Regions from separate parts of the Cellulosilyticum sp. WCF-2 genome, predicted to be linked through region 3. Evidence: predicted binding sites of a transcription regulator. Region 3 holds the regulator's gene; each other region holds the start of a gene.
The links. The regulator Rex, encoded in region 3, represses fermentation and respiration genes when NADH is low (regulators of the CRP and FNR family bind a similar motif). The targets are predictions, from matches to a motif close to ATTGTTAANTANTTAACAAT.

Region 1: the regulator Rex is predicted to act here: its motif matches at 2,093-2,112, upstream of EKH84_RS20890 (DUF3796 domain-containing protein).
Region 2: the regulator Rex is predicted to act here: its motif matches at 2,258-2,277, upstream of EKH84_RS05995 (oxidoreductase).
Region 4: the regulator Rex is predicted to act here: its motif matches at 2,089-2,108, upstream of adhE (bifunctional acetaldehyde-CoA/alcohol dehydrogenase).

Annotation. Positions count from the first base shown of each region.
Region 1 is NZ_CP034675.1:4,598,920-4,603,197, forward strand. It holds gene EKH84_RS20875 (methionine ABC transporter permease) at 1-380, opposite strand, end outside; gene EKH84_RS20880 (methionine ABC transporter ATP-binding protein) at 377-1,168, opposite strand; gene EKH84_RS20885 (YezD family protein) at 1,299-1,439, opposite strand; gene EKH84_RS22300 (hypothetical protein) at 1,444-1,617, opposite strand; SAM riboswitch class I at 1,910-2,023, opposite strand; gene EKH84_RS20890 (DUF3796 domain-containing protein) at 2,288-2,746, shown strand; gene EKH84_RS20895 (helix-turn-helix transcriptional regulator) at 2,749-2,949, shown strand; gene EKH84_RS20900 (stalk domain-containing protein) at 3,051-4,278, opposite strand, start outside.
Region 2 is NZ_CP034675.1:1,365,307-1,369,584, forward strand. It holds gene EKH84_RS05980 (SHOCT domain-containing protein) at 1-332, shown strand, start outside; gene EKH84_RS05985 (hypothetical protein) at 462-806, shown strand; gene EKH84_RS05990 (LacI family DNA-binding transcriptional regulator) at 943-2,007, opposite strand; gene EKH84_RS05995 (oxidoreductase) at 2,317-4,278, shown strand, end outside.
Region 3 is NZ_CP034675.1:3,994,314-3,998,591, reverse strand. It holds gene EKH84_RS18115 (DUF5050 domain-containing protein) at 1-225, shown strand, start outside; gene EKH84_RS18110 (ABC-F family ATP-binding cassette domain-containing protein) at 288-2,198, opposite strand; gene EKH84_RS18105 (redox-sensing transcriptional repressor Rex) at 2,343-3,026, shown strand; gene EKH84_RS18100 (recombinase family protein) at 3,832-4,278, shown strand, end outside.
Region 4 is NZ_CP034675.1:1,639,480-1,643,757, reverse strand. It holds gene EKH84_RS07065 (methyl-accepting chemotaxis protein) at 1-346, opposite strand, end outside; gene EKH84_RS07060 (alpha/beta hydrolase) at 400-1,530, opposite strand; gene adhE (bifunctional acetaldehyde-CoA/alcohol dehydrogenase) at 2,192-4,278, shown strand, end outside.

The sequences.
Region 1 (4,278 bases), 600 kb from region 3:
AAGCTACTTTCTACTAATCTTGCAAACATAGGAACACAACTTGCAACCAAAGCAATAATACATGCATTAGTCCCATAGGCTTTACCTACAATTAACCTTGCTATGGGAAGCATGAGTATAATGACTATCATTTGAGGCATGGATCTTAAGCAGTTAATGGTTATTCCTAATAAACGGCTGATCCAAGGAACCGGATGTAAACCTTCCTTGCTGGTTAGAACTAATATGAGCCCTAGCATAAGTCCAATGATTAATGTAAATAGCGTAGAGATAATAACCATATAAAGGGTATCTCCAAGTGCTGGCCAAATTGTATCCCATATAGGTTTCGTAAATGTACTTTGAATCACTTCCCATACAGAATGCTTATATAAACTCAAATGCCCTCACCTTCCTTTACCCAATCATTTCTTTGAAATTCTGAGTGGATTTTGATAAATAATTTACCTGTACTGCTTTGAGGATTTAAAAAGATATTTCTCACTTCGCCTTGTTCAATCAACTCCCCCTCCTCTAAAATAGCCATGTTTTGACAGATATACTTAATCACCTCTAGTTCATGGGTAATAAGAACAATGGTAATCCCTAACTTATCATTAATTTTTTTTAAAAGCTCTAGAACAGAAACAGTAGTTTGGGGATCTAATGCACTAGTGGCTTCATCACTTAGAAGTACATCTGGATTATTGGCAAGAGCTCTTGCAATTCCCACCCTTTGCTTTTGTCCTCCTGAAAGTTGCCCTGGATAAGCATTTATCTTGTCACTTAAACCCACTAGCTCAAGTATTTCTTTAACTCTTGTTTTAATCTGCTTCTTATCATAGCCCACAAGTTTCAAGGGATATGCTACATTTTGATAAACGGTTTTGCTTTCAAATAGATTGAAGTTTTGAAAGATCATCCCTATCTTTTGCCGTTGGATATTAAGTGCTTTTTTTGATAAAAGTGTAATATTCTTTCCATCAATTTTGATTTCTCCATAATCAGGTTCTTCTAATCGATTTAAGCATCTTACTAAGGTTGACTTTCCAGCCCCGCTAAAACCTACTATTCCAAAAATATCTCCTTTTGTAATCTCTAAATTAATCCCCTTTAAAACTTCGATATATTGTCCTTGACTCACATACGATTTGTGTAAATCTGTTATGCTAATAAATGCGTCACTCATTCTATCACCTCTTTTCCCACTTGCATGGTAAGTTCAATAAAAAATCCTCATTTCTTGAATACAATAAAAGGCCAATTATTATTCCCTTGTTAAGAATAATAATCAGCCTCTAGTTCTTCTAGTTAACAGATTATTTAATACGTAATTTTTCATTTTTTTCTATTTGAACAATCTTCCCATCTTGAATCATTACAGTTACAGATCCATATTTTATTGTTTCTATAATTTGCAATACTTTCTTTACCTCTTCTTGGTTATTCTTATCGGGCATTGCTCTATTCACCTCCTGCATAGATATAATTATTTTTTACATTAATCTGAATGGCATACTCATCTTGTATAACGACTGTTAAGCTTCCGTTTTCTATGGTTGACAATATGTCTTCTAAGACTTTCTCTAATTTTTTTGTATGCCATACTTGATCTCTATAGTCTGTAGCTAACTCCATATGATTGATTCTCCTCCTTATTCAACCAAGAAAACTCTAATATTTCCTATGCAACAAGAAAGTGGACTATCATCCACATTTCTTCCGCTAGGGAACCCTAGGTTCCCTTCGGCGCTGACAAAAAAACATGTCAGCTGAGCACCCTCCTGAATACGGCAGGGAATACTTCCCCTGCACCCCTTATAGTCTAGGAAAGTTCTATTTTTATACAAAAGTAGAACTTTCCTAGACTATAGAAAATGCCACTTTCTTAGATAAGAAAGTGGCACCTATATATCGAGGTATCTACACTTTCTCATCTCTCAAACTTAAAAGTTTGTAGGAATTAGCACCTTGAAAGATATTATGCTATCTTTCAGGTTGCCGGGCATCATCGGGCCAGTCCCTCTGCCTCTCTGGATAAGAAAAATTTATTATTTCCTAGTAATTCTATATTTTTACTTTTATTAATTGCATTATATTCTCGTCGCTTTTTATTGTCAATATATTTTTAATATTTATTTTTATTAATTTGTTTTGTATGGCTATACATATGGTATATATCGCTTTAGAGAGGTATACACTAAGCTTCTTATAAATCATCCTACCTATTTTTATTGAAACTATTATTTTTATGTGATATATTTATATCATAAAGATACAATTATATCGCATAAAGTGAGGAGCTTTTATGAATATAAAAAGTAGGTTCAAGCGATTTTGGAGTAGTAACTTATTGTATGACTCAACTACCGACACAGAACGCACTTATACTCGAAAAATAAACCCCAAATTAGGTTTATTAGGTTTTTGTGGGTTGCTTGGTTTTCTAGGATTTTTACCAGATTTAACTGATATACCTTTTCCATTATTCTTTTTTGCATTCTTTGGCCTTTTCAGCTTCTATTATGAAGGTAAGATGTCCAACACGCTGATAGACGAGCGATTTAAGGTAAATGCTTATCGCGCAGAAGCCCTAGCAAATAAGATTTCTATGATGATGATTATATTCTTAACCCTTGTATTTGTACTAAAGCTGGAAAAAACCGAGTTAGTAATAAGCTTTTTAATAGCTCTTATTGGATTAGCATTTGGCCTTTCAGTCTTTTTGCAACAATATTTATTATATCGCTTTGAACACGAGGAATAAGTATGGCAGAATTTAAATGCACTCTAAAGAAATACCGACTATTACAAGACCTAACGCAAGAACAGTTAGCAGAACAAGTTGGTGTAAGACGTGAAACTATAATGAGATTGGAGGCAGGGAGATATAATCCTTCTTTAAAGTTAGCAATAGATATTTCAAAAGCTGTAAATACCCCGATTGAAGAGATTTTTATTTTTGATTAGAGATTAACCCAAAAAGAAATACCCACTTATATCCATGGGTATTTCTTTTTATTGTTTGGAGGAAAAATTATATTAATCTCCTTAGTATTGTCTAGCAGGCCCTAAAGCTTATTAATCACATCCTCATATTTCTCAATAGTCATTTCTTTACCCCATTCATCTAATTGACTATAAATAAATTCAGTTGCTTTTTCAGAAATGATAATGTTTTTAAGGTCTTCTTTTATTTCTTCTAACGGCACCTTATAAGCTTCTTTATGTACATTTAAAACTTTTATTAAATGCCAACCAAATTGGGTTTTAACTGGGTTTGATACTTGCCCTTCTTCTAAAGTCTTTGCTCCATTTAAGAAGTCCTGATCATAATAACTTGAATCATATGCGATATAACCTAGTTCTCCTCCAGTATCTTTAGTCCCGTCTGTACCATACTTTTTAGCAAGCTCTGCAAAGCTTGTACCTTTATCATATTCTGCTTTAATAGCCTTAGCTTCTTCCTCCGTTGCAACTAAAATATGTGCCATTTCAGCACCTGGTGCCATTGTATAGTTTCCACTATTGCTCTCATAATATGCCTTAATTTCAGCATCGGTAACAGGGATGTTCTTACTAATGTATTTAGCAACATTGGAAATCGTTAGACTATCTTTAATCTGAGTTTTATAACCTTCTGCTGTTAAGCCACTATTTACTAAAGCTTTTTCAAATTCTGCTGCTGTCTCATAATCTTCCTTAGTTTTGTTAAATTCATTATTTACTTCTGTCACTGTAGGCTCTAACTTAAGTTCTCTTCCCTTAATGAGTGCCACTTTGTTCTTAATAATATAATCAACAAGCTCTCCCTTGCGCTGCTCCATATACTGTTTAGCTTCCTCTGTTTCAAAAAAGCTATCATCGTATTGATATTGATATTGATATTGAATCATCATCATTTCATAATCTAATTGAGTCAATATCTCTTTTGCTGTTATCGTTAAGTCACCCACTTTAGCTACTACTGCATCGCTTGTAATACCTGGCGTAATCGCTACTGTATTCTCTTTAGCAAGCCACTTAACTTCTACATTAAGTAGTTCCCCAATATATTTAACAGGTACAAACAGACGACCGTCTTGCATAGTTGCCTTGGTATCCATTTCTTTAGTCTTTCCATTTACTATCATTGTGGTTTGTCCCACCGTTAAAATCACCTTCATATTGTCTTTCATAATAGTAGCCGTTCCAGATACTTGGTCCCATTCTACCTGAGCGCCAAGCTCTTCACTAATAAAACGCAGTGGTACTAAGGTACGATTATTACTATCAATGAAAGGGGCTACATCTTTAAAA
Region 2 (4,278 bases), 2.2 Mb from region 3:
TGAGAACAGTAAAAGTAATGTCTATCATAGCTATCGTAGTTTTTAGTTTTAGCTTCTTGTGTTTAGTGGGGTTCAGCAATAATATTGAGGACTATGAAGCAGCCATAGGTTGGGGAATTATAGCAATGATCTATGGTATTCCATATGCCATTGCTTCATTAGTAAGTAGTATAAGACATGGTAAAAAGGAAAACGGTACAGGAAGCAAAGGAAACTTTATGTCTGTAACAGAAGAATTAGTTCAGTTAGGTACTTTAAAAGAAAAGAACGCTATTTCTGAAGAAGAATATGATGTGATGAAAGCAAAATTATTAAGTAAAATCTCTGTTTAAAGTAATAAAAAAAACCTCATCTACACAATACATAAAAAATGTATTTACTTGATTAAAATTTTGTATTAATATATGTTAAATACTTAATTTTAAAACAAACAGAAACTAAACTAGATTGGGGGGCTATTAATGGAGATGATTAATGTAGTTAATAAGCTTTTAGTAATGCCAAAGAAAGTGAAACAGGAAATACTAAAAGAAAAGGAGCAGTTAGTACTCACTCATATTTTATATGATACAGAAGAGTTACTGCTTACAAGAAGTAGAGATGAGATGGGGACTTATTTAAGTTGCTTAAATAAAAAAAATGAACAAGTAAGTGTGGCTATTCCTCTAAGTGCAGCAAACCTATTGGGAAGCTATATTGCATATGATGTACTCGCTAAAAAAGAGATAGGTTTAATAGAGGACACATTATTACTACGCATAGAAGGTGGGGAGAAACGCATTATTAAGCTCCTCCCAATTTCATGATATTAATATGATTCTGTTATAAAAACAAAAAGAATTAAAGTGGATATATCATAGAATGATTAACCCCGTCTTCAAAAGGCATCAAAGCCTGATGAGACGGGGTTTTTGATCGTATATTACAGACATATAAAGTGGGCTATAAATTAGTAGCAGCTGTAGAATGTCTAATAACTAAATTGATATCTAAGGATCTACTTTCTATCTTATGTTCTTGAAGCTGTTTCATAGCACTTAGCACACACTCGCGGCCCAATTCATAGGCGTTTTGATCAATGGTTGTTAAAGGTGGCTCAGAGATTTCAGCTATGCTTCGGTTATCATATCCAATAATAGATAAGTCTTCAGGTATACGAATCCCTTGTTCTTTTAAAAATTTAAGCATACCTGTAGCAACCATATCATTAACAGCAATAATAGCATCTACATCTAACATTTTAGTAATAATAGCTCTAGCTGCCTCATACCCATCTTGCCAAGTATAGCCACATAAGCTAACTAATTCTAAATCAAAAGGAATATTTTCTTCAGATAAGGCCTTTTTATAACCTTCTAGTCGTTTAAGTGAAACATAAAATCCTTTATTAGGTTCTTCTTCTAGAGAAAGGAGTTCTTGGATACTGGTAATAGGTTTTTCAAGTTCATGTATTGGACCTAGATAATAAATTCTCTTTTTACCTAATTTAGTCAGGTATTTAGTAGCCAAGTAACCTGCTTTTTCATTATTAAAATAGACATGAGAAAAAGGGGTACTGATATTTTCTCTACCACCAATAACGATAGCAATTTGTTTATAAATATCTATTTCATAGAGATAGTCAATAGTAGCCATAGGATAATAAATGAGTGCATGAAGCGGTAAATGAGAAAGCTGCTCCAAGCACTCTTTTTCCTTATACTGAGAGCCTTCGCTAGATTTGATAATAACTTCATACTGATAAAGTAAGGCTTCTTTTAAAATTCCTGAAACAATTTCTGAATAAAAAGGACTACTAATATCAGGCACAATCACACCTATAAAAGCATGTTCTCGGCTTATATTATGCTTTTTCTTGGTTTTAATTTCATAACCTAAGGTTTCAATAGCGGCATAAGTTCTGCTAGCCAAATCTTCTTTAACACTTCCACCATTTAAGACTCTTGAAACAGTAGCTGGAGACACTCCTGCAAGTGCAGCTACATCTTGTACTGTTACTTTGCGCATTTTTATAACCTCTTGTACATCTATTTTAGCTGATTTTTAGTGTTTATAGTATACACTATCTCTTATGTCAAGTCTATCTAGAAATAGCTTCGATGAATAGGGGAGAAAGAAATAAAAATGAAAATGGAACTGAAACAAATAGCTGAATCTAAAATTGTTTCAGTTTTGTTTCATGTAATTTTAGGAAAACAGATGAAATTTCAATAAAATAGGTTGACATAATTTGAAAATTTTCTTATACTCATATCTGTTAGTTTAAATTTTAACAATAACTGTTTATAATACATTCAACTAAATGAGGAGAAGAAAATGGCGAACACACATTATAATCATCTCTTAAGTCCCATTACTATTAAGAACTTAACAATTGAAAATAGAGTTGTGATGACACCAATGGGTACAAATTTTGCAGCAGCAACAGGTGAATTCACAGATGAACATATAAAATACTACGAACAAAGGGCTAAAGGTGGTACAGGTCTGATTATCGTAGAAAATATTAATATTGACTATCCACTTGGTTCAAACGGAACAACACAAATCCGTATTGATCATGACAGATATATTCCAAAATTAGTGAGACTTACTGACCGTGTGCACAGACATGGCTCAAAGATTGCTCTTCAAATCAATCATGCTGGGGCATCTGCTATTGCTGAGCGTATTGAAGGGTTACAACCAGTATCAGCATCTCATATTCCTTCTAAGGAAGGGGGGGCAATCCCCAGACCATTAACAGTGGAGGAAATTTACGGAATTGCTAAAAAGTTTGGAAGTGCTGCAAGAAGAGCACAGATTGCTGGGTTTGATGCAGTAGAAGTACACGGAGGGCACTCTTATTTATTAGCACAATTTATGTCATCACTTACAAATGATAGAACAGATGAATTTGGTGGTAGTGTAGAAAATAGAGCGCGTTTTACAAAACTTGTACTTGAAGAAATTAGAGCAGTAGTAGGTCCACATTTCCCAATCATCCTTAGAGTATCTGGTGATGAGTTTATGGAAAAAGGTCGTGACCTTAATGAAACACTTGAAATGCTTACTTACCTTGATGAGTATGTAGATATGTATGATATTTCAGCAGGTGTCAATGATACACTTCATATGCAAGTAGATATTATGGGGCTTGAAGAAGGTTGGAGAGCAAATCAAGCACAAGCTGTTAAAGAAAAGTTTGGCAAACCAACAATGACGGTAGGATCATTTAGATCTCCAGAGATTGCTGAAAAAGTACTTGCTGAAGGAATGGCAGACTTTATCGGTATGGGTCGTGGTTTAATTGCAGAACCAGAATGGGTTAACAAAGTAGCTACAGGTAACGAAAGATTACTTCGTAAATGTATTTCATGTAACATTGGATGTGTCACAAATCGTGTTTACATGAACAGACCAATTACTTGTACAGTAAGCCCAGACCTTATTAATGAAAATGAGTACAGAAACCGTAAAGTAACAGAGCCAACTAACGTGGTTGTTATTGGTGGTGGTACAGCTGGACTTGAGGCTGCTTGCACAGCAGCAGAAGTAGGATGCAGTACTGTACTTCTTGAAAAGAGAGAACAAACAGGCGGCTTAGCACGGGAGATTGCTAAATTCCCAGATAAGAAAAAAGTACAATTCTTTGTTGATTATTTAGAAGAACGTGCGAAGGATCTTAAGAATCTTTATGTATGTACAAATACTGAAGCAACTATTGAGAAAGTAGAGCAATTTAAACCAGATATTGTTGTGAATGCAACTGGGTCAGTACCTCTTCTTCCACCAATAAAAGGATTCGATAAAAACTTAAACAATGAAAATGTTTACACAATTACTAAACTACTTGCTAACTTAGACAAAGTACCTAATATGAAAGGGAAACGTGTTGTAATTGCTGGTGCAGGAGCAGTAGGACTTGATTGTGTGGAATATTTCTCACAACAAGGTGCTATTGTAACAATTCTTGAAAGACTTCCAGTAGTAGGTCAAGATCTTGACCCAGTATCTCGAAAAGGTATGCTTGAAGTTATTAAAAGCCATGATGTACAAACACTTACAAGTACATCACTTATGGAACTTACAGATAAGGCTATGCTTTGCCAAGATAGTGAAGGAAACGATATTACCCTTGAATTTGATCTTGCGTGCATCTGTCTTGGTATGAGAGCAGAAAATGCTCATGTACAAGAGATGACAGCGTACTTTAGAACAAAAGGCGTTAAAGTCCTTAATATAGGAGACAGCTTAAGAGCTAGAAAAATTCTTGCAGGGATTGAGGAAGGAAGAAAT
Region 3 (4,278 bases):
ACAAGAGTAAGTTTGCCTGATGAACAAGGCTTTCCAGGAGGAGGGGCAAGTACAAAGGTCATTAGTACAAAGGGTACAGCAACGTATTACTTACAGTACCTCAATGAATGGAATTGGCTTAGTGATTTAAAAGTAGTGGATACATCTACTAATACAGAGACTGTCCTTAAAAAAGAGATTATAGAACCTAAGCTGATACGCTTGCAGGTGCAAAATAATCAGTAAAAAGAATAGCAAATAAAAAACTGGTCTCAAAGCTTTTAGCTGGAACCAGTTTTTTGTTTTTTTTATAGTGTCTCGCTTAAGGCTTCCCATTCTTCATAATACTTGGTAATGGTAGCATTTAAGTTTTCTTTTTCTGCCAGGAGTAGGCTGCTTTTATCATAGTTACTGTAGACTTCCTCTAGGCAAAGCTGGGCGTCAATATCAGCTATTTTTTCTTCAGCTTCGCTAATAGCTGTTTCTAGCTTGGCCATTTGGTTTTGAATACGGCGTATTCTGGTTTGTTCTTCTTTTTGCTTTTGCCAATCTTCTTTATTAGTGGTAGCAGCAGTAGCTTCTTCTACAACAACGCTGGTTTGCTGAGTAGCTGAAGCAGCAAGCTCCTTTTTCTTTTCTATATAATAATCATAGTCTCCTAAATATTCCATGGTGCCGTCTTTAGACATATCAATGATTTTACTTGCTGTTTGATTGATAAAATAACGGTCATGGGAAACATAAAGGACAGTGCCTTCATAGTTTAATATGGCACTTTCTAGAATTTCCTTTGAAAGAATATCTAAGTGGTTAGTCGGCTCATCTAAGATGAGAAAATTGGCTTTAGAAAGCATGATTTTGGCTAATGCGACACGGCCTTTTTCACCACCGCTTAAGCTACTAATGGGTTTAAAAACATCATCATTCGTAAAGAGAAAAGCAGCCAGTACATTACGGATTTCTCCATTTTTAAGTTCTGGGAAAGTACCTTGGATTTCCTCCATAATGGTGTTAGTAGTATCTAAGGTAGCATGTTCTTGATCGTAATAGCCTACAATAACATTGCTTCCTAATTTTAGGGTACCCGTTGTAGGAGTCATTTGATCTAAAATCATACGGAAAACAGTGGTTTTACCAACGCCATTAGGACCTACGAGAGCTACTTTATCCCCTTTTTTGATTTCCATATTCATATGGCTAAAAATCGGGCTGGTATCAAAGGTTTTACTTAATTCACTAATGCTTAAGACATCATTGCCACTTACAACTCTTGGGGTGAGTACTAGCTGCATAGGTTTGTTATCAATCATTGGCATATCCATGACTTCTACTTTTTCTAAAGCTTTTTCACGGCTACGAGCACGTTTAATAGATTTTTCCCTGTTAAATTGTTTTAGCTTAGCAATAACCGCTTGTTGGTGGGCAATTTCCTTTTGCTGTTTTTCAAAGTGTTTCATAGCCACTTCATATTCTTTTTCACTTTTGATGATGTAGTCGCTGTAGTTACCGTTGTAAACAAAGCTACGTCCAAATTCTAAGTGAACGACTTTAGTGACGATTTTATCTAAGAAGTAACGGTCATGGGAAATAATAAGGACAGCACCTTTATAGCTACGTAAAAAGCCTTCTAGCCATTCGATAGCTTCAATGTCTAAATGGTTGGTAGGTTCGTCTAAGAGTAATAAACTAGGCTCTTGAAGTAGGAGCTTACCTAGAGCGACACGGTTTTTTTGTCCCCCTGATAAAATAGACACTGGTTTATCATAAATGGTTTCATCAAAGCCTAAGCCTTTAAGAACGCCTTTGACTAAACTTTTGTATTCATAACCCTTACTATTTTCAAATACCATACGTTCAGCATCATATTTATGAATGAGTTCTAAAGAACCAGTCTTAGCGATTTCAGCTTCCATGGCATGAAGTTTTTCTTCTAAGGCAATGACTTCATCAAATACATGTAGGAGTTCCTCATAGACGGTAGCTGTAGAATCTAACTCCATATGTTGTTTTAAGTAACCTATGGTGCAGTCTTTAGTAGAAGTAATGGTACCTTCATCTGGTTCTAATTCCTTAGTTAGAATTTTAAAAAGGGTTGTTTTACCTACACCATTATTTCCTATTAAAGCTACTTTCTCATGGTCTTCGATATGAAAACTAATATTTTTTAAGATTTCTCGGTCAATAAATGTTTTCTTGATATTGCTACATGAAATAATCATAATATCCTCCTTGTAACGCCTTTTATTATTTTAGCAAATAAAAGCGCAAATTGAAAGAAAAGGGGCCAATAATCTACATTGACAAAAAAAAAACTTAAATGCTATACTAGGGTTATGAGTTTGCGTATATGAGGAGATGAGAAGGTGACGGAAGAAAGAAAGATTTCTATGAATGTAATACGGAGATTGCCACGTTATTACAGATATCTGGGAGAATTGTTACAAAAAGGAGTAACCAAAATCTCCTCCAGAGAATTAAGTGAGAAGATGAATGTGACCGCATCACAAATTCGTCAAGACCTTAACAATTTTGGAGGCTTTGGGCAACAGGGTTACGGATACAATGTGGAGTACTTGCATACAGAGATAGGAAAGATATTAGGACTTCACCAAAACTATAAAATGATTATTGTAGGCGTAGGTAACTTAGGACAAGCTATTGCTAATTCAACATCATTTAGTAAAAGAGGCTTTAAGTTAATCGGTTTATTTGACGTTAATCCAAGACTAATTGGTATGAGCATACACGGGGTAGAAGTACAAGATATTGACAAAATGGAGCAGTTCGTAAAAGAAAATGAAGTAGAAATTGCTATTTTAACAATGCCAAAAACAAGAGTAAAAGAGACAGCTGAGAGTTTAGCAAAATGGGGGATAAAAGGCTTATGGAACTTCTCACCTGTGGATTTATTCGTACCAGATACAGTACAAGTTGAAAATGTACACCTTTCTCATTCATTAATGACTTTGGCTTATAAGATTAATGAGGCTGAGGTTGAAAGAGAGAAGAAAGATAAGAGTGAGAGTATAGGGCAAATTGAAGAATAAAGTGGTGGCTTAATGGAGTTCTTTGGGAATGATATTGAGGGGAAGAATGGATAGAAGTGAATAAAGATAAGGGAATGTCCGTAAGGCTTTTGTTGGGAAGACAGAAGGCTTATGGGCATTTCTTTTTGCGTTTAAAGAGATAGATCTTTAGGTAATAGGGGAGTAAAGGCGAAAAAGTGAGAACAAAGATAAAGTGAATGCTTTCATTTGTAAGTAAGTTGCGATCAGAAGCTACTGGAAAGAAATGAGAGGGATGGCTGCCCTCCGGAGTTCCGCTCCGTATTTTCGCAGGCACTAAGCTTATTTTTTTGATGAACGGTCGAAACTCGCTGGCGCTCAAACAGTCTCCCTAAAACCCATCAAAAAAATTTGCTAAGTGCCTGCTGAAAATACTCGCAAGTCACCCCTTGAGGGCAGCCATCCCTCTCATTTCCAGCAGCTTTCTGGCGTAAAGGTGCTTTTTATAAAAAAGATTGTCTTAATAATGTCGAAAATAGACGAACCCTTTTTGTTGTTATATGTGGTTTGATGAGAGTACAATAAGCTTATAAAAGAACGAGTAAGGGTTAATATAATAATGTTATACAGGAAAGTGGTTTAGCTCAAATTATTTCAAGTGAATTGTAAGGGGATATTTATAATAAAACAAATGATTTCATTGACACTTTTGAACCACTAAAATCAGTCAGCATTACTAATAAAATGATGGAAAAATGTAAAAGAAATGAAGAAAACCTTTTTGTTGACACATTCAAGAAGACAAGCTATGATTGAGTCAATAAATGACAAAAGGTGGAAACTAGCGATGACTACATATGGATATGCAAGATGTTCGACAGACGAAAATAAGCAAGATATTAATAGGCAGAAAAGAGAACTTAAAGCTTTAGGTTGTGTGGATGAGAAAAATATATATTGGGAATATGAAAGTGGTACTAAGATAGAGCGAATAGAGTTAAATAGGCTATTAAATCAAGTGAAAGCAGGAGATACTATTGTTACTACAGAGGTGTCACGTATTACAAGAAGTACAAAGCAACTATGTGAAATTATAGAGATGGCAAAAGAAAAGAATTTGAAGCTCGTGATAGGTGGCTTTATAGTTGATTGTACAAAAGGACAATTAGATGCTATGACTGATGGAATGCTAAAAATGATGGGTGTATTTGCTGAAATGGAACGCAATATGATAAGTGAGCGTGTAAAGAGTGGAATGGCAAATGCAGCAGCTAAAGGTAAAGTCATAGGAAGA
Region 4 (4,278 bases), 2.4 Mb from region 3:
GGATGATATATGTATAAAGCATTTTCATGTTACAAGTAAACATGGTGATCGTATACATAATAAAGAAACTACTGAAATTAATCCACCTTAAAGATTGATTCTCCGGATTTTGCTTATACTTGAAGATAGATAGACTCATGCTTAAGAAAATTGATCCCCATACTAACGTCGTATATATAGGATTAATATCCTTTATGATTCCTAACACACCAAAAGCAATTAATCCTTCTAATATGGCTAAATTAACTAGTACTATTTTATTAACACTTTTTCTACTTTCTGCATAATCCATCGTTGCATTATATAATAATGTTACCTTCTTAACTTCATCATTAATTTGCTCCATCTCATGTTCTTCCTTTCATCCAATTTATAGTATCTTTCTTACTCTTTTCTATTTTATTGTCCTGCATAAACATCTTTTATAAATGTTTGTACTTCATTCCATGCCTTCTTTCCTTCAGGTACTATTTGCCATGCCATTTGAAAAACATGAAACATTCCATTATAAGTGGTTTCTTGCACCTTAACTCCAGCTGCTTCTGCTTTTTTTGCTACATCTATAGCATCATCATAAAGTATTTCATGCGTCCCTACTTGTACAAGTAAAGGTGGAAAATCTTTATAATCACCATAAACAGGAGATATATACGGATCCTTTATATCATGCTCCCCTACATAATCAGGATTACTAATTTGAAGGGCTATCCCTTGTAAACCTTGTCCAAGACACGGATCTTTATCATAATTGTCAGTTCGTGAAGGTGAGGTATTCTCTAGATTAGCCCAAGGTGACATCACAATCACTGCTTTAGGCAAAGGTACTTCATTGTCTCTTAAATAAAGAGTAGTTGCTAATGCTAATCCACCTCCTGCTGAATCACCTGTAATTATAATATTTTCATTACTATAGCCTTGCTCCATTAACCATTTATATGCTGCAACTGCATCCTCGAGTGCTGCTGGATAAATATCCTTAGGTGCTACTCTATAATCAATAGTAACTACATCACAATCTTCATTAGCTTGTGAGTATTTAATAGCTATATCTCGATAAGAATTAATTAAAGGCATAACATAAGCACCACCGTGTAGTTGCAAGATCACTCTTTGACTATTACTCTCTTCTTTAGAAAGCTTTTCTATAGGCAAACTTCCTAGATTCGTTTTTTCTACAACATAACCACTTGGTGCGCTCCAATCGGCTTCATTCATATAGTTTGCATTAGCAGCACTTTTTGCTGCTACCAATTCTCTCAAAAGTGCCCCTGATAAACTTACTTGTTTTGTTAACTGGAAATCGACAATTATAAGAACAATGATTAACACCCAAAATAAAAAACCCTTTATCCCTTTCCATGCTACTTTGCTACGTATAATAATTGAGCCTATAATAATGAGACCTAGCCCTATCCAACCCCCTATATTATTTTCACAGATTAACATGGCATAGCTAGACAAGGCCACTAGTATCATTATTCCTATAATATATATAATCCAACTTATTCCCCATCTATTTTCTTTTTTCATCCCAAATACCCTCGAATCTTTTAAATTTTCTAACTTTTATATCGACATTTCATTCGTTCCATATTATAGGTTGACTATATATTAATTACATATTTTATTTTTAAATCCAATTTTAACTATTTTTTTATTATGATATTTTATTTTCAAAATATGTATATAAATAAAATTCACGGGCAATAATACTATCGTACCAAGTGTGAGGTACATCGCTAAATCCCCCCTCAGCCTAGGTTTCTCCCCCTGAAACCTAGGTCCTTTTTATGTCATCATTTATCAATAATTTGTATTTTTATACTATCCACTTATTGTTTGATAAAAAGATTTTTCGCCAATTATTTCGTTATTATTTTAACATTATTGTTTAGTAGATTTCCTTTCTATTCTTAATTCAGTCTCTTACTTTCATTAACTTGTATATTTTTTTCTGTCTTTGTATACATAAAAAACTTATTTTTTAGTATGTTAAATTATTGACAACTTATTCTCCTTATGTTAACATCAATTTGTAGTCAAAACGAAGAACACTTCGAAAAACAACTACATTTTTTCAACAAATCAATTGTTAAAAAAATAACACTTCAATACACTTACACGTTTCATATTTTCAAAAGAAACATCACATAATAAACTTATATTGTTTACATCAAGGAGGCTTACTTAAATGTCTGAAAACAAAAAAGCAAAAATTGACGCACCAGTAATTGATGCAGTAAAAATGGTAGATGAATTAGCACAAAAGGCATCTGTTGCTTTAGATGAAATGCTTAAACTTGACCAAGAACAAATCGATGAAATCATAAAAGCTATGGCTCTTGCTGGGCTTTCAAATCAAATGCATCTTGCAAAAATGGCAGTTGAAGAAACTGGCCGTGGTATCTTTGAAGATAAAGTAACTAAAAATATCTTCTCAACAGAATATATTTATCACAGCATTAAATATGATAAAACAGTTGGTATCATCGAAGATAATGATGATGAAGCCTATATGTTAGTGGCTGAACCAGTAGGGGTTGTAGCAGGGGTTACTCCAGTAACAAACCCAACTTCAACTACAATGTTCAAAGCCATCATCTCTCTTAAAACAAGAAATCCAATCATCTTTGGTTTCCATCCATCAGCTCAAAACTGTTCAGCTGAAGCTGCTCGTATTGTAAGAGATGCTGCGATTAAAGCTGGTGCTCCAGAAAACTGTGTACAATGGATTGAACATCCATCAATCGAAGCAACTAATGCTCTGATGAATCATCCAAAAGTTGCATTAGTACTTGCTACAGGTGGTTCTGCAATGGTTCGTGCAGCTTACTCAACTGGTAAACCTGCACTTGGTGTTGGTCCTGGTAACGTACCTGCTTTCATTGAAAAAACAGCTGTAGTTGAAAGAGCTGTAAATGATATTATCTTAAGTAAGTCTTTCGATAATGGTATGATTTGTGCTTCTGAACAAGCGGCTATCATCGAAGCACCTATCTATGACAAAGCAGTAGCTCTTATGAAAGCACAAGGCTGCTACTTTGCTACTAAAGAAGAAGTTAAAAAACTTGAACCAGTTGTTATCAACCTTGAAAAAGGTATGGTTAATGCAGCTATTGTAGGTAAATACCCATATGAAATTGCTGCCATGGCTGGTATCACAATTCCAAAAGAAACTAAAATCCTTTGCTGCGAAATTGAAGGCGCAGGTCCTGAGTATCCACTTTCAAGAGAAAAACTTTCTCCAGTACTTGCAGTTATTAAAGCTAAAGACGTAAACGATGGTATTACAAAAGCTGAAATCATGGTTGAAATGGGTGGTCTTGGACATACATCTTCTGTTCACTCAACTGATGATGAAGTCATCAAAGAATTCAGCCGTCGTCTTAAAACTGGTCGTATCGTAGTTAACTCACCATCTACACACGGTGCAATTGGTGATATCTATAACACAAATATGCCATCATTAACACTTGGTTGTGGTTCTTACGGATGTAACTCTACAACTCAAAACGTAACAGCAGTAAACTTAATCAATACAAAAAGGGTGGCAAAACGTAAAGTGAATATGCAGTGGTTTAAAATTCCAGAAAAAATCTATTTTGAAGCTGGTTCAATAGCATACCTTGCTAAAATGCCAGAAGTATCTAGAGTATTAATCGTAACTGATCCAATGATGGTTCAATTAGGTTACGTTGATAAACTCGTTTACCAATTAAATAAAAATCCTAATAACCCAACAATTGAAATCTTTAGTGATGTAGAGCCAGATCCAGACTTAACGACAGTACGTCGTGGTACAGAAATGATGAACTCATTTAAACCAGACACAATCATTGCTCTTGGTGGTGGTTCAGCACTTGATGCTGCTAAAGGTATGTGGTTATTCTATGAACAACCAGAAGCAGACTTTATTGCTATGGCTCAAAAATTCGCAGATATTAGAAAACGTGTTTATAAATTCCCTAAACTTGGTCAAAAAGCACAAATGGTATCTATTCCTACAACTTCAGGTACAGGTTCAGAGGTTACTTCATTCGCTGTTATCTCAGATAAAGCAAACAATATGAAATATCCACTTGCTGACTACGAATTAACTCCAAACGTGGCAATCATTGACCCTGACTTTGTTATGAGTGTACCTCCAGTTCCAACAGCTGATACTGGTCTTGACGTATTAACACATGCTATTGAAGCTTACGTTTCTATCTTAGCATCTGACTATACTGATGCGCTTGCACTTAAAGCGATTCAACTTGTATTTGAATACCTTCCACG